3 regions of the Cupriavidus sp. MPR-AND1C genome follow, and region 1 is predicted to be linked to each of the others. Evidence: predicted binding sites of a transcription regulator. Region 1 holds the regulator's gene; each other region holds the start of a gene.
What was found. The regulator FNR, encoded in region 1, switches genes on or off when oxygen is low (the NO sensors DNR and NnrR bind a similar motif). The targets are predictions, from matches to a motif close to TTGATNNNNATCAA.

Region 1 (3,270 bases):
GCGCGTCGCCGTCAGCGCGGGCAGCGATGAGCTCAAGGGCCTGGTCGTGGAATATGACCACGCTGCGGGCAACCTGGAGCCCACGTCCAATCGCCTGATTCCCGTGCGGGTGCGCGTGCCGATCGAGTCCGCGGCGCAGGGCACGCACAAGATCGAGGTCACAGTGACCGCGGTGCCCGACGAGGGCGCGGGGAGTCATGGCGCGGAGATTCGACAGAGCACCAGCTTTATCGTGCCGCGCAATCTATGAGGCGGCTGAGACGCTGGATGCACCAATCCGCACGCAACATACGCGATCTAGATCTAGAGGAGGCCAGATGACGCAGCAAAGCAATCCCTGGTGGAAGGAGCCATGGCCGTGGCTGCTGATGAGTGGGCCATTCGTGGCCATGGTGGCCTGCGGGGTCACGATCTGGCTGGCCATGACCCATCCGGATCCGCCCATTGAGGAGGGGGTGGCTCGCCACGGCCTGGTGGTCGAGAAGGCGGGCAGCGGGGCACGCCAGGCAGCGCCGGTCGCGGCGCAAGCGAGGTGATCATGAGACTACGCTGGCTGATGTGGGTGCTGTGGCCCGCTTTCCTGGTCGCCGGGCTGACGACCGCGCTGGTATTCTCCATGGTCGATCCCGGCGACCTGCGCTTCTTCGGCCAGCCGGTCGAGGCATCGCGGGAGGCGGTCTACACCGTGGGCTTCCTGATCGCGTGGGTGCTGTGCTCGCTGTCGAGCGGCTTGACGCTGTACACCATGCCCACGCGGCTGGCGGACACGGACGAGCTGGAGTGAATGCGATGCGCGCCTTGCCGGTTCAGGCCAGCAGGCGCGGTATCGCGGCGAGCCGCCGCGGGCGAGGGTGGCCCGCGACGAGCACGTCAGCAGGACTTGTTGACGATCTGCTTGATCCCCGCCATGTCGACCAGCTTGACGTGGCGCTGGCGAATCTGGATCAGGCCGGCTTCCGCAAAGCGCGAGAACAGGCGGCTGACGGTTTCGAGCTTGAGTCCCAGGTAGCTGCCGATTTCCTCGCGGCTCATGCGCAGCACAAACTCGGAGGCCGAATAGCCGCGCGCGGACAAGCGCTCGGACAGGTTGATCAGGAAAGCGGCAAGCCGCTCCTCGGCACGCATCGATCCGAGCGTGATCAACATGACCTGGTCCTGCGAGATCTCCTTGCTCATCAGGCGCATGAACTGATGCTGCAGGGAAGGCAGGACGTTGGACAGCGTCTGGAGATCGCCAAAGCGCACCATGCAGACTTCGGTATCCTCCAGTGCGGTGGCGTCCGAAGCGTGCTGCATCTCGCCAAGGCCGTCGAGGCCGACGACTTCGCCGGGAAGGTGGAAGCCCGTGATCTGCGAGCGGCCGTCTTCCATTGTCAGGTGGGTCTTGAGCGTGCCGAAGCGGATCGCGTAGACGGCGGTGAGAGGATCTCCGAGGCGGTACAGGGTTTCGCCCTTGCGTACGCGCACCCGGTCCTGGACCAGCGTATCCATCTTTTCGAGGTCCTGCTGCGACATGCCGACGGGCAGGCAGAGCTGGCCGAGCGAGCAAGTGGAGCAGCGGGGCGACATCTCGGTAATGGGAATGGTGGTGAGCAATTGGGGCCTGTCGGTTTAGCGCAGTCAATCAAGCGCGATGTGGCAGGCGCATTGAGTTGAGAGCTTGACGTTGAGAGTCGTCGATTGGAAGCGCTATCCACATCGGCCTGGCGCGCGGGTCTTGCGGCAGTGCGCTATCTGTGCAGCGCGGCTTGCCGTGCCCGTCGTCATGTTGCGCGAGCGCACTGGTGTGCGCGGGCGCCAAGCTTCATGTTGATAGCGCCTCTTGGAACTGCGGGGGCGCGTTCGCCGCATTTTACCGCGTCGGACGTTGCGATTGTGTGATTGGGAGGAGAAGTTGACCATAGGCGTGCTTATCAGCGTATTTACCCTGGCTTTGCTGGGCGGCGTGCACTGCGCCGCCATGTGCGGCGGGATCGCGCTGGCGGCGGAGCAGGGCGGCGTTGCGCGCGTGCCCGCCACGGTGCTCCGGCGTCCCGGCCATTGGTTGCTGGAACTGCTTGTCATGCATGCCGGGCGGCTGAGCATGTATGCGGTGCTGGGGGCCTTGCTGGGCGCCCTTGGCGCTGGTGTCTGGAAGGCACAGTACCTGCCGCTGCAGCGTTGGCTGTTCGGGATCGGCAGCGTGATGTTGGTGCTGTCGGGCTTGTGGATGTTGCGCGGGCGCACCATGGGTACGGGTTGGCTGGAGCGGCTCGCCGCCCGTGGCGCGGGCGGTTTGCTGCGCGGCCTTGGCGCCGTCGGGGCGCGCTTGCCGGCTGTGGCCCGGGCGCAGGGGCAGGGCCGGTTGCTGCGGCGCTACGGCATGGGGCTAGCCTGGGGGCTGGTCCCGTGCGGCATGGTGTACGGCGCCCTTGCCATGGCGTTGCTGGCCGGCAATGCGCCGTCGGGCGCGCTGGTGATGGCCGTGTTTGGCCTTGGCACCCTGCCAAACCTGCTGGTGATCTCGGGCCTGTCCGGCTATCTCAGGCAACTTTCGCGGCGCCCGGCGTTGCGGGCTGGCGCTGGCCTTGCGGTGGTGGCCTTTGGCTTGGCCGGGGTGGCGCGTGCACTGCTTTTGCCAGAGACGCTTGCCGCGCATGGATTCTGCCTTGTCTTCTGAAGCGCCGTTTCGTGGTGTATTTGTCACTTCTGCGCTGAGCTAGCTGCGCGAATCGGTTGCAGGTTTGCCAGGGAATGCCATACAATCGCAAGAACAGCGATATCGCGCAGCGTGTTTCATCGTGGCATCGTCAGGTAGCATCCGCTGCATCAGGGATGCATGCCAGGAACACCCAGGCAGGCATCAGCGCCAGGGACCGTTCCCCATCCGCCGTCCGGTTAAAAAGATTCGGTTCAAAAGACCAGTCACGGCAGGGCGGGGTGAAATAGGTCAGCAGGCCCAATATCCGTATTTTCTTGCAACCGGTGCGTTCGACGATAAACGCCGTGCCGGACAGGTCCGCCACATCAGGGGGAAGGCGCGACGCAAGGGCTCCGTCGACCGGCAGATAAAGCCGGTGGCCGGGCGATCTCCTGCCGGTCAGGTCCGGCACCCGATGCAATAAAAGAAGGCGCACGGCTGGCATGCATCGAGCATGCGGTTGGCTGCGCGGCCAGATGGCGGTGGCAATCCCTACCGCTGAACCCGCAATCTCCAGTGCGCCCGGGATCAACCGGGGCGCAGGTGCAAAGACAGGCTGCACGCAATCAACATGAATACCCAAGAGGCGA
Region 2 (3,270 bases), on a different contig from region 1:
TGGGGTACTGCATGGCCTCCTGGTAGTTGGCCCCAACCCGCTCGGCGCGCGCGATGCCCAGGCGGCGGCGCAGCGCGGCCTCGTCGTCGGGCACGGCGGCCATGATGCGGCGCGCGCGTTCATCGATCTTCACCGGCTTGTAGTAGCCGGCAATGGTGACGCGGCCGTCGTCGTCCTTCATGGTGGCAAGCAGGTTCGCCAGCCGCTGCGCGGGGTTGGCGGCATAGTTGCCATAGTGGCCGCTGTGCAGGCCCTGGCTGGCGCCGAATACCTTGAGCTGTACCAGCAGCACGCCGCGGTTGCCGAAGATCAGCGTGGGCTGGTTGCTCTGGTGCATGGGGCCATCGAAGATCACCATGCCGTCATTGCGCAGCAGCGCCAGGTTGTCCGCGATCACCTTGCCCAGCGACGGCGAGCCCTTCTCTTCCTCGGAATCCAGCAGCACCTTGATATCGACCGCAGGCTCCACCCCGGCGGCCTTGAGCGCATCCATGGCGGCCAGGAACATCACGATGGGGCCCTTGTCGTCCGACGACGAACGCCCGAACACGCGCCACTCGGGATCGACCTGGCCGGCATAGAGTTTGTCCAGCGGCAGCGTTTCCCACTTGCCATCGGCGCTGCGCGCCTTGAGCGTAGCCCCCCACGGGCTGGGCTGCGCCCATTGCGACGGCGTCACCGACTGGCCGTCGAAATGCATGTAGAACAGCACGGTCTTGCGCGGGCCAGCGCTTTGCTGCGTGCTGGCGGGATACTCGGCGTAGACCATCGGCTTGCCGTTATTGGGCAGCTCGCGCGCCTGGAAGCCACGCCGGGCGAAAGCCTTGACCAGCCAGTCCGCGTTCTTCTGGATATCCGCCGGCACGGTGGCGTCGTTGGGCAGCGCCAGCAATTCGACCCATTCGCGGTAACTGCGCGCCGCGGCCTGGTCGGCCTGCTGCTGTAGCTGCACGCGGTCGAGCGTGGCGGCATGCGCGCCAGCGGCCAGCAGCACGGCGCCGAGGGTGCCGCACACGGTCGCGCGGACAGCGCTGCGCAAGGGGAACTTGAAGATGCAGGAATGGGTATGCAGGGGGGCGCGATGCGGCGCGCTGGCTGGCGCGCGGGCGCGGGAACGTAGTCTCATGGCTCTTGTTGGATAGGAAAGTGCATGTCGACGGATACGACGGGCGGGCCGCAAGACAGCCGCGCGGCCCGGCACCCGGCAGTCTGAACCGCTACATGCAACTTGTCCACGCACGGCGCCCCTGGCGGCGCGCAGGCCCCTTCAGGGACCCTGCTCGTCGGGCGACTGCGAAAAGCCCTCCTCGCGGCGCGCAATGGCACTGGCCAGCCCGAATTCCATGGCAAAAAGCAGGATCAGCGCGAGCATGGCCAGCGCGCCGATCGCCAACCGATAGTAGATCCACATGACGGCAAGCCGGAACATCCGACAGAGTTGTCCTATCTGCAGCGTAGATTTCCCCGCATCAAAAAGGCGCCGAGATGCCACGGCACGGTGCAAAGAAACCGTCAAAACGGGAAATTGGAAGGCTCGTGGAAGGCTCGTGGAAGGCGCCGGCGATTGCGCCCGACTTGATCTGGATCCAGGCAAGGTTGCCCGCAGGATGCCATGATCACTGTAGTGGCCGCCCCCGAGCCACCCCGGCGGGGGGTTGCCATGCCGACAACGATCACAGCCAATACAGGAGATAGCCGCCATGACCAACATCGTGCTCGCCACCGACGGTTCGCCCTTTTCCGACGCAGCCGCCAGCTTCATCGCCGAAGGCAAACTGCTGCAAAGCGGCTTTACCGTGCATGTGGTCCATGTGACGCCCGATGTCACCGGACAGGTACGCGCCTTCGTCAGCAAGGAAACCATCGATGCCTGGCATCAGGAAGAAAGCGGTAAGGCCATGCAGTCCGTGGCCGACATCCTCGGCGCCGCGGGCGTCGCCTTCGAGCAACACGCGCTGCACGGCTTTGCGCCGGAACGCATCGTCGCCTACGCCGCCAGCGTGGATGCGCGCGGCATCGTCATGGGCACGCACGGCCGCGGCTCGTTCTTCGATGCGGTGATTGGTTCGGTGGCGGGACGGGTGCTGGCGCACGCCCCGTGCCCGGTAGTCCTGGTCAAGGCCCCGGGCAAGAAGTAAGGCAGCCGGCCTGGGCTGGCCGGTGCCAGGTCAGACCGGCCAGAGCGGCGGCTCGTCCATCAGCGCGACCTGCTCGCGCAGTTCGAGAATGCGGTCCTGCCAGTAGCGGGCAGTCCCAAACCACGGGAATGCCGCCGGAAAGGCCGGATCGCGCCAGCGGCTGGCCAGCCAGGCGCTGTAATGCAGCAGGCGCAGCGTGCGCAGCGCCTCGATCAGGTAAAGCTCACGCGGCTGGAATTCCGCGAAATCCTCATAGCCGGCCAGGATGTCGGCCATCTGGCCCTGCTGGGCGGCGCGGTCGCCTTCCAGCAGCATCCACAGATCCTGCACCGCCGGCCCCATGCGGCTATCGTCGAAATCGACAAAGTGTGGCCCGGGCGGGCGCGAACCCGCATGTGACTCCTCGATCCACAGCACATTGCCGCGATGACAATCGCCATGCAGGCGCAGCTGCGCGACGTCGCCCGCGCGCTCGAAGCAGCGGCGAGCGCCATCCACGGCGAGATCGGCAACCGCCTGCCAGGCCGGGCGCAGTTCGGGGGGAATACAGTCTTGCGCCAGCAGCCAGTCGCGCGGGGCCACCCCGAAGGTGTCCACGTCGATGGCAGGTCGCGCCTGGTAAGGATGCGTGGCGCCGAGCGCATGGATGCGGCCGATGAAACGGCCAAGCCAGGTCAGCGTATCGGCACGATCCAGCTCCGGCTCGCGCCCCCCGCAGCGGGGAAACACCGCGAAGCGAAAACCCGCATGCGCCAGCAGCGTGGCGCCGTCGCGCGCGATGGCCGGCACCGCCGGAATCTCGGCGTCGGCCAGTTGCCGCACGAAAGCATGCTCTTCCAGGATGGCGGCGTCGCTCCAGCGCCCCGGGCGGTAGAACTTGACCACCACCGGCGCGCTGCCTTCGATCCCCACCTGCCAGACCCGGTTCTCATAGCTATTGAGCGCCAGCAGGCGGCCATCCGGCTCGAAACCGGCGGCCTCCATCGCATCCAGCATCAGGTCCGGCGTGAGGCGGGCGTAGGGCACGCCATCGCCGTCGGTGGACGTGCCACCGTCGCCGGGCACCTGAAGGTCAAACCCTGAACTGGACATTACGCGTGGCAGCCGTTGGGGAAGGTTGTGGAGTTAGCGC
Region 3 (3,270 bases), on a different contig from region 1:
GGCGGTGCGGTGGCAGGCCGGGCACATCAGTGCCTTGGCGCCAGGCGGCACGGCCCGCCATTGCCAACGTCCTTTCAGGAGGACCGCGTGGCAAGCCGGACAGGAAGCGATGGCAGGCGCTTGCTCCGGCTGCTTGTAGGCATCGTGGATGGGATCCTGGGGAAGCCGGTCCCAACGGGCCGGCCTGACCTGACTCGCACGCTCACGGACTTTCATGTCTGGCTCCTTCCTGAAATCGAATCGGGCAGCGCCCACGCGGCCTGCCTGCTGTATTGCGGACTCACCTGGCGAGCCCGCCCATGTTCATCGCATACCGCTCGGCGCCCCGAACATGTGCTCGTGCTTGCGCTGGCAAGGGGTGCAGCGTTTGGCCGTGGGATACGCTTGCAGCCGCGGATAAGGAATAGGCTCGCCGCAGTCCAGGCACACGCCGTAGCTGAGCCTGGCGATCCGCTTACGCGCCACCGCTATGTCGGCCAGTTCCATGCGGTAATGTTCCGCCACGGCATCGTCCATGCGCTCCTCGGTGCCGTGCTCGGCGAGATCCGCGTCGTCGCTCGCTTCGCGCTCGGCGGACACAGTACGGGAAACGGCAGCGGCGTCCATCTGGCCACGGATTCTCTGCTCTCTGCCATCCAGCAAGGTGACGAGGCTGGAGAGCTGCTCTTTCGTTAGATCGGACATCGTTGACTCCCGGGCGCGGCAAAGCGGATCCTCATGCATGAGGCGATGACATCGGGCAGGCCGCCCGCGCCAGATCAAGTAATGGGCCGCCGGTACGGAGTGCCTGCGGCGCGGCGCGCTGAACCCTCGTTCCGCTTCAAGCTTCAATATAGTTTGGGGGGCTGCCGGTAAGCTTGATCCGCGTCAATCTCACTTCCGGCCCTGCGCAAAGCCAGCCTCAGCCATGGTGCGCGTGGGCGCGGATATCGCGCCGGCGCCATGCCGGCCGTAATTGTGGCCAATGTGGCCAATGTGGCCGATGTGACTAATGCGACATCAGGACGGGCACCGTCATGGTGTCCAGCAAAGCCCTGGTGACGCCACCCAGTACCAACTCGCGCAGGCGGCCGCGCCCGTAGGCACCCATCACCACCAGATCGGCGCCAAAATCCGCCGCGCGCGAGAGCAAGGTTTCGCCGATGGCGATGTCCGATCCTTCCTGGCAGTGTTCAAGCTCTGCGTGGACGCCATGGCTTGCCAGAGCAGCCATGGCATGGCCCGGCAGGCTCGCATCGGGCCGCGCGCCGGTACCTTGCGCGCAAAGCACCTTGGCCTGCCCGCCGCAGATCAAGGGCATGGCGTCGTGCAAGGCGCGCGTGGCCTCGCGTCCGCCGTTCCAAGCCACCATGACACGGGCGCCAGGGACGGCGAACTGGCCGGCGAAGGGAATGATAAGGACCGGCCTGCCAACGTCGAGGATGAGGGTTTCCAGGAACTGGGTCGCAACAAAGCTGTCTGGGTCGTCCGGATCATATTGCCCGGCAACGACAAGGTCGGCCTCGCGCGCTTCGCGCAGTGCCATCGTCAACGGATCGCCCTCCACTGCCCGCCACTCGGTTTCGATCCCCAGGTCCTGCGTTGCCGCCCGGAAGCGCCGGTGCACCGCCTCGCGCGCCTCGCTGCGCCGCTGGCGGTCCTCGTTGATGTAGGTCGCGGCGCCCTCCATCAGGTAAAACCAGGCGACGTCCGGCATAAAGCCGGCAAACAGCCCGATCAGCCGGGCATGGCGGGCCACGGCGAGCCGGGCAGCGATTTCAAGCCGGTCCATCGCGCGTGGGCTGGTGTCCAGGTGGACCATGATGCTGGCGTATTCCATGACATTCCTGTGCGGTTTGGGTTTGGGAGCTTGAATCCAGTCTAGGAAGCGTTTGGACTTGGCTATTGACTCAGGTCAAGCCGATATCTTCTGCACAGGGGCTGGCGCCTCGCGTACGCCATTGATACGGATCAAGCGCCGGCAGTCGGCGTGGCCTAGGATAAATGCTGGGCACCGGCGAGGATGTCACCATGCACGAGACGATGCGCGCCATGATTTTCGACGGCACCGGGCCGGTCCTGCGCCTGGCGCACGTCCCCGTGCCAAACCCCGGCCCAGGCGAAGTGCGTATCGCGGTGAGCACCTGCGGCGTCTGCCGCACCGACCTGCACATTGTCGACGGCGAACTCGCGCACCCGAAAGCCGCGCTCATTCCCGGACACGAAGTCGTCGGCAGGGTCGAGTCCTGTGGCACTAGCGTAACGGGCCTTGCCCCGGGCGACCGGGTCGGCGTGCCGTGGCTCGGGCAGACCTGCGGGCACTGCGGCTATTGCGCCGCGCATCGCGAAAACCTGTGCGATACGCCGCAGTTCACCGGCTATACGCGCGACGGCGGCTACGCCGAGTACGCGGTAGCCGACAGCCGCTATTGCTTCCCTATCCCGGAGCACTACGACGACGAGCATGCGGCGCCCTTGCTGTGCGCGGGCCTGATTGGCTACCGCACGCTGTGCATGGCCGGTGACGCCCGCAAGGTCCGGTCTGTCGGCATCTACGGATTTGGCGCCGCGGCCCACCTGGTGACGCAGATCGCCGTCGCCCAGCAGCGCGAGATCTTTGCCTTCACGCGTCCCGGCGACACCGCCGCCTGCCAGCTCGCCCGTGACACCGGGGCGTGCTGGACCGGTCCGAGCGACCAGCCCGCGCCGCGGCCGCTCGATGCCGCGCTGATCTTCGCGCCGGTGGGTGCGCTGGTGCCGATGGCGCTGCAAGCCGTGGCCAAGGGCGGCACCGTGGTTTGCGGCGGCATCCACATGAGCGATATTCCGGCCTTCCCCTATCGCCTGCTATGGGAGGAGCGATCGATCGTGTCGGTGGCCAACCTCACGCGCGACGACGGCCTGGAACTGATGCGAATCGCCCGGGCCACGCCGTTGCGCACCACCACGACGGTCTATCCGCTGGAGCAGGCCAATGCCGCGCTGGCCGACCTGCGCGCGGGCCGCCTGGCCGGCGCGGCGGTACTGCGCATCGCCTAGCGTGACATCGCTCGGGCAACCGATACATCGACCGCGGCGCTAAACACGGTACCTATTAGAACTCCCCCTCCAAAAAGTGCCCCCTTCGGCACCGACTTGCGCTAGATCAAGTCCACGCCCCACCCCGCCGGATAGCATGGGTTCCTACGCCGTCGCCCCGCGGATCAAGGTCTGTCTTTGTCGTCTCCCCTCCCCTTTGCCCGACACCCTGAACCCCCTGGAGCGCCCGGCGGCATCCATCATTCAGCGCAC

Region 2: a site for FNR is predicted at 1,576-1,589, ahead of AC1RWI_RS19380 (universal stress protein). Genes of this name have one in related genera too.
Region 3: a site for FNR is predicted at 1,941-1,954, ahead of AC1RWI_RS32125 (universal stress protein). Genes of this name have one in related genera too.

What each region holds. Positions count from the first base shown of each region.
Region 1 is NZ_JBXASU010000066.1:22,893-26,162, reverse strand. It holds gene ccoG (cytochrome c oxidase accessory protein CcoG) at 1-250, shown strand, start outside; gene AC1RWI_RS27565 (hypothetical protein) at 318-536, shown strand; gene AC1RWI_RS27560 (hypothetical protein) at 539-784, shown strand; gene fnr (fumarate/nitrate reduction transcriptional regulator Fnr) at 871-1,596, opposite strand; gene AC1RWI_RS27550 (sulfite exporter TauE/SafE family protein) at 1,895-2,659, shown strand; gene AC1RWI_RS27545 (hypothetical protein) at 2,790-3,125, opposite strand; gene scpB (SMC-Scp complex subunit ScpB) at 3,252-3,270, shown strand, end outside.
Region 2 is NZ_JBXASU010000035.1:7,565-10,834, reverse strand. It holds gene AC1RWI_RS19390 (M20/M25/M40 family metallo-hydrolase) at 1-1,126, opposite strand, end outside; gene AC1RWI_RS19385 (hypothetical protein) at 1,268-1,429, opposite strand; gene AC1RWI_RS19380 (universal stress protein) at 1,701-2,138, shown strand; gene AC1RWI_RS19375 (serine/threonine protein kinase) at 2,169-3,230, opposite strand; gene AC1RWI_RS19370 (DEAD/DEAH box helicase) at 3,264-3,270, opposite strand, start outside.
Region 3 is NZ_JBXASU010000096.1:22,306-25,575, reverse strand. It holds gene AC1RWI_RS32135 (BCAM0308 family protein) at 1-216, opposite strand, end outside; gene AC1RWI_RS32130 (TraR/DksA family transcriptional regulator) at 304-684, opposite strand; gene AC1RWI_RS32125 (universal stress protein) at 989-1,819, opposite strand; gene AC1RWI_RS32120 (zinc-dependent alcohol dehydrogenase family protein) at 2,011-3,018, shown strand.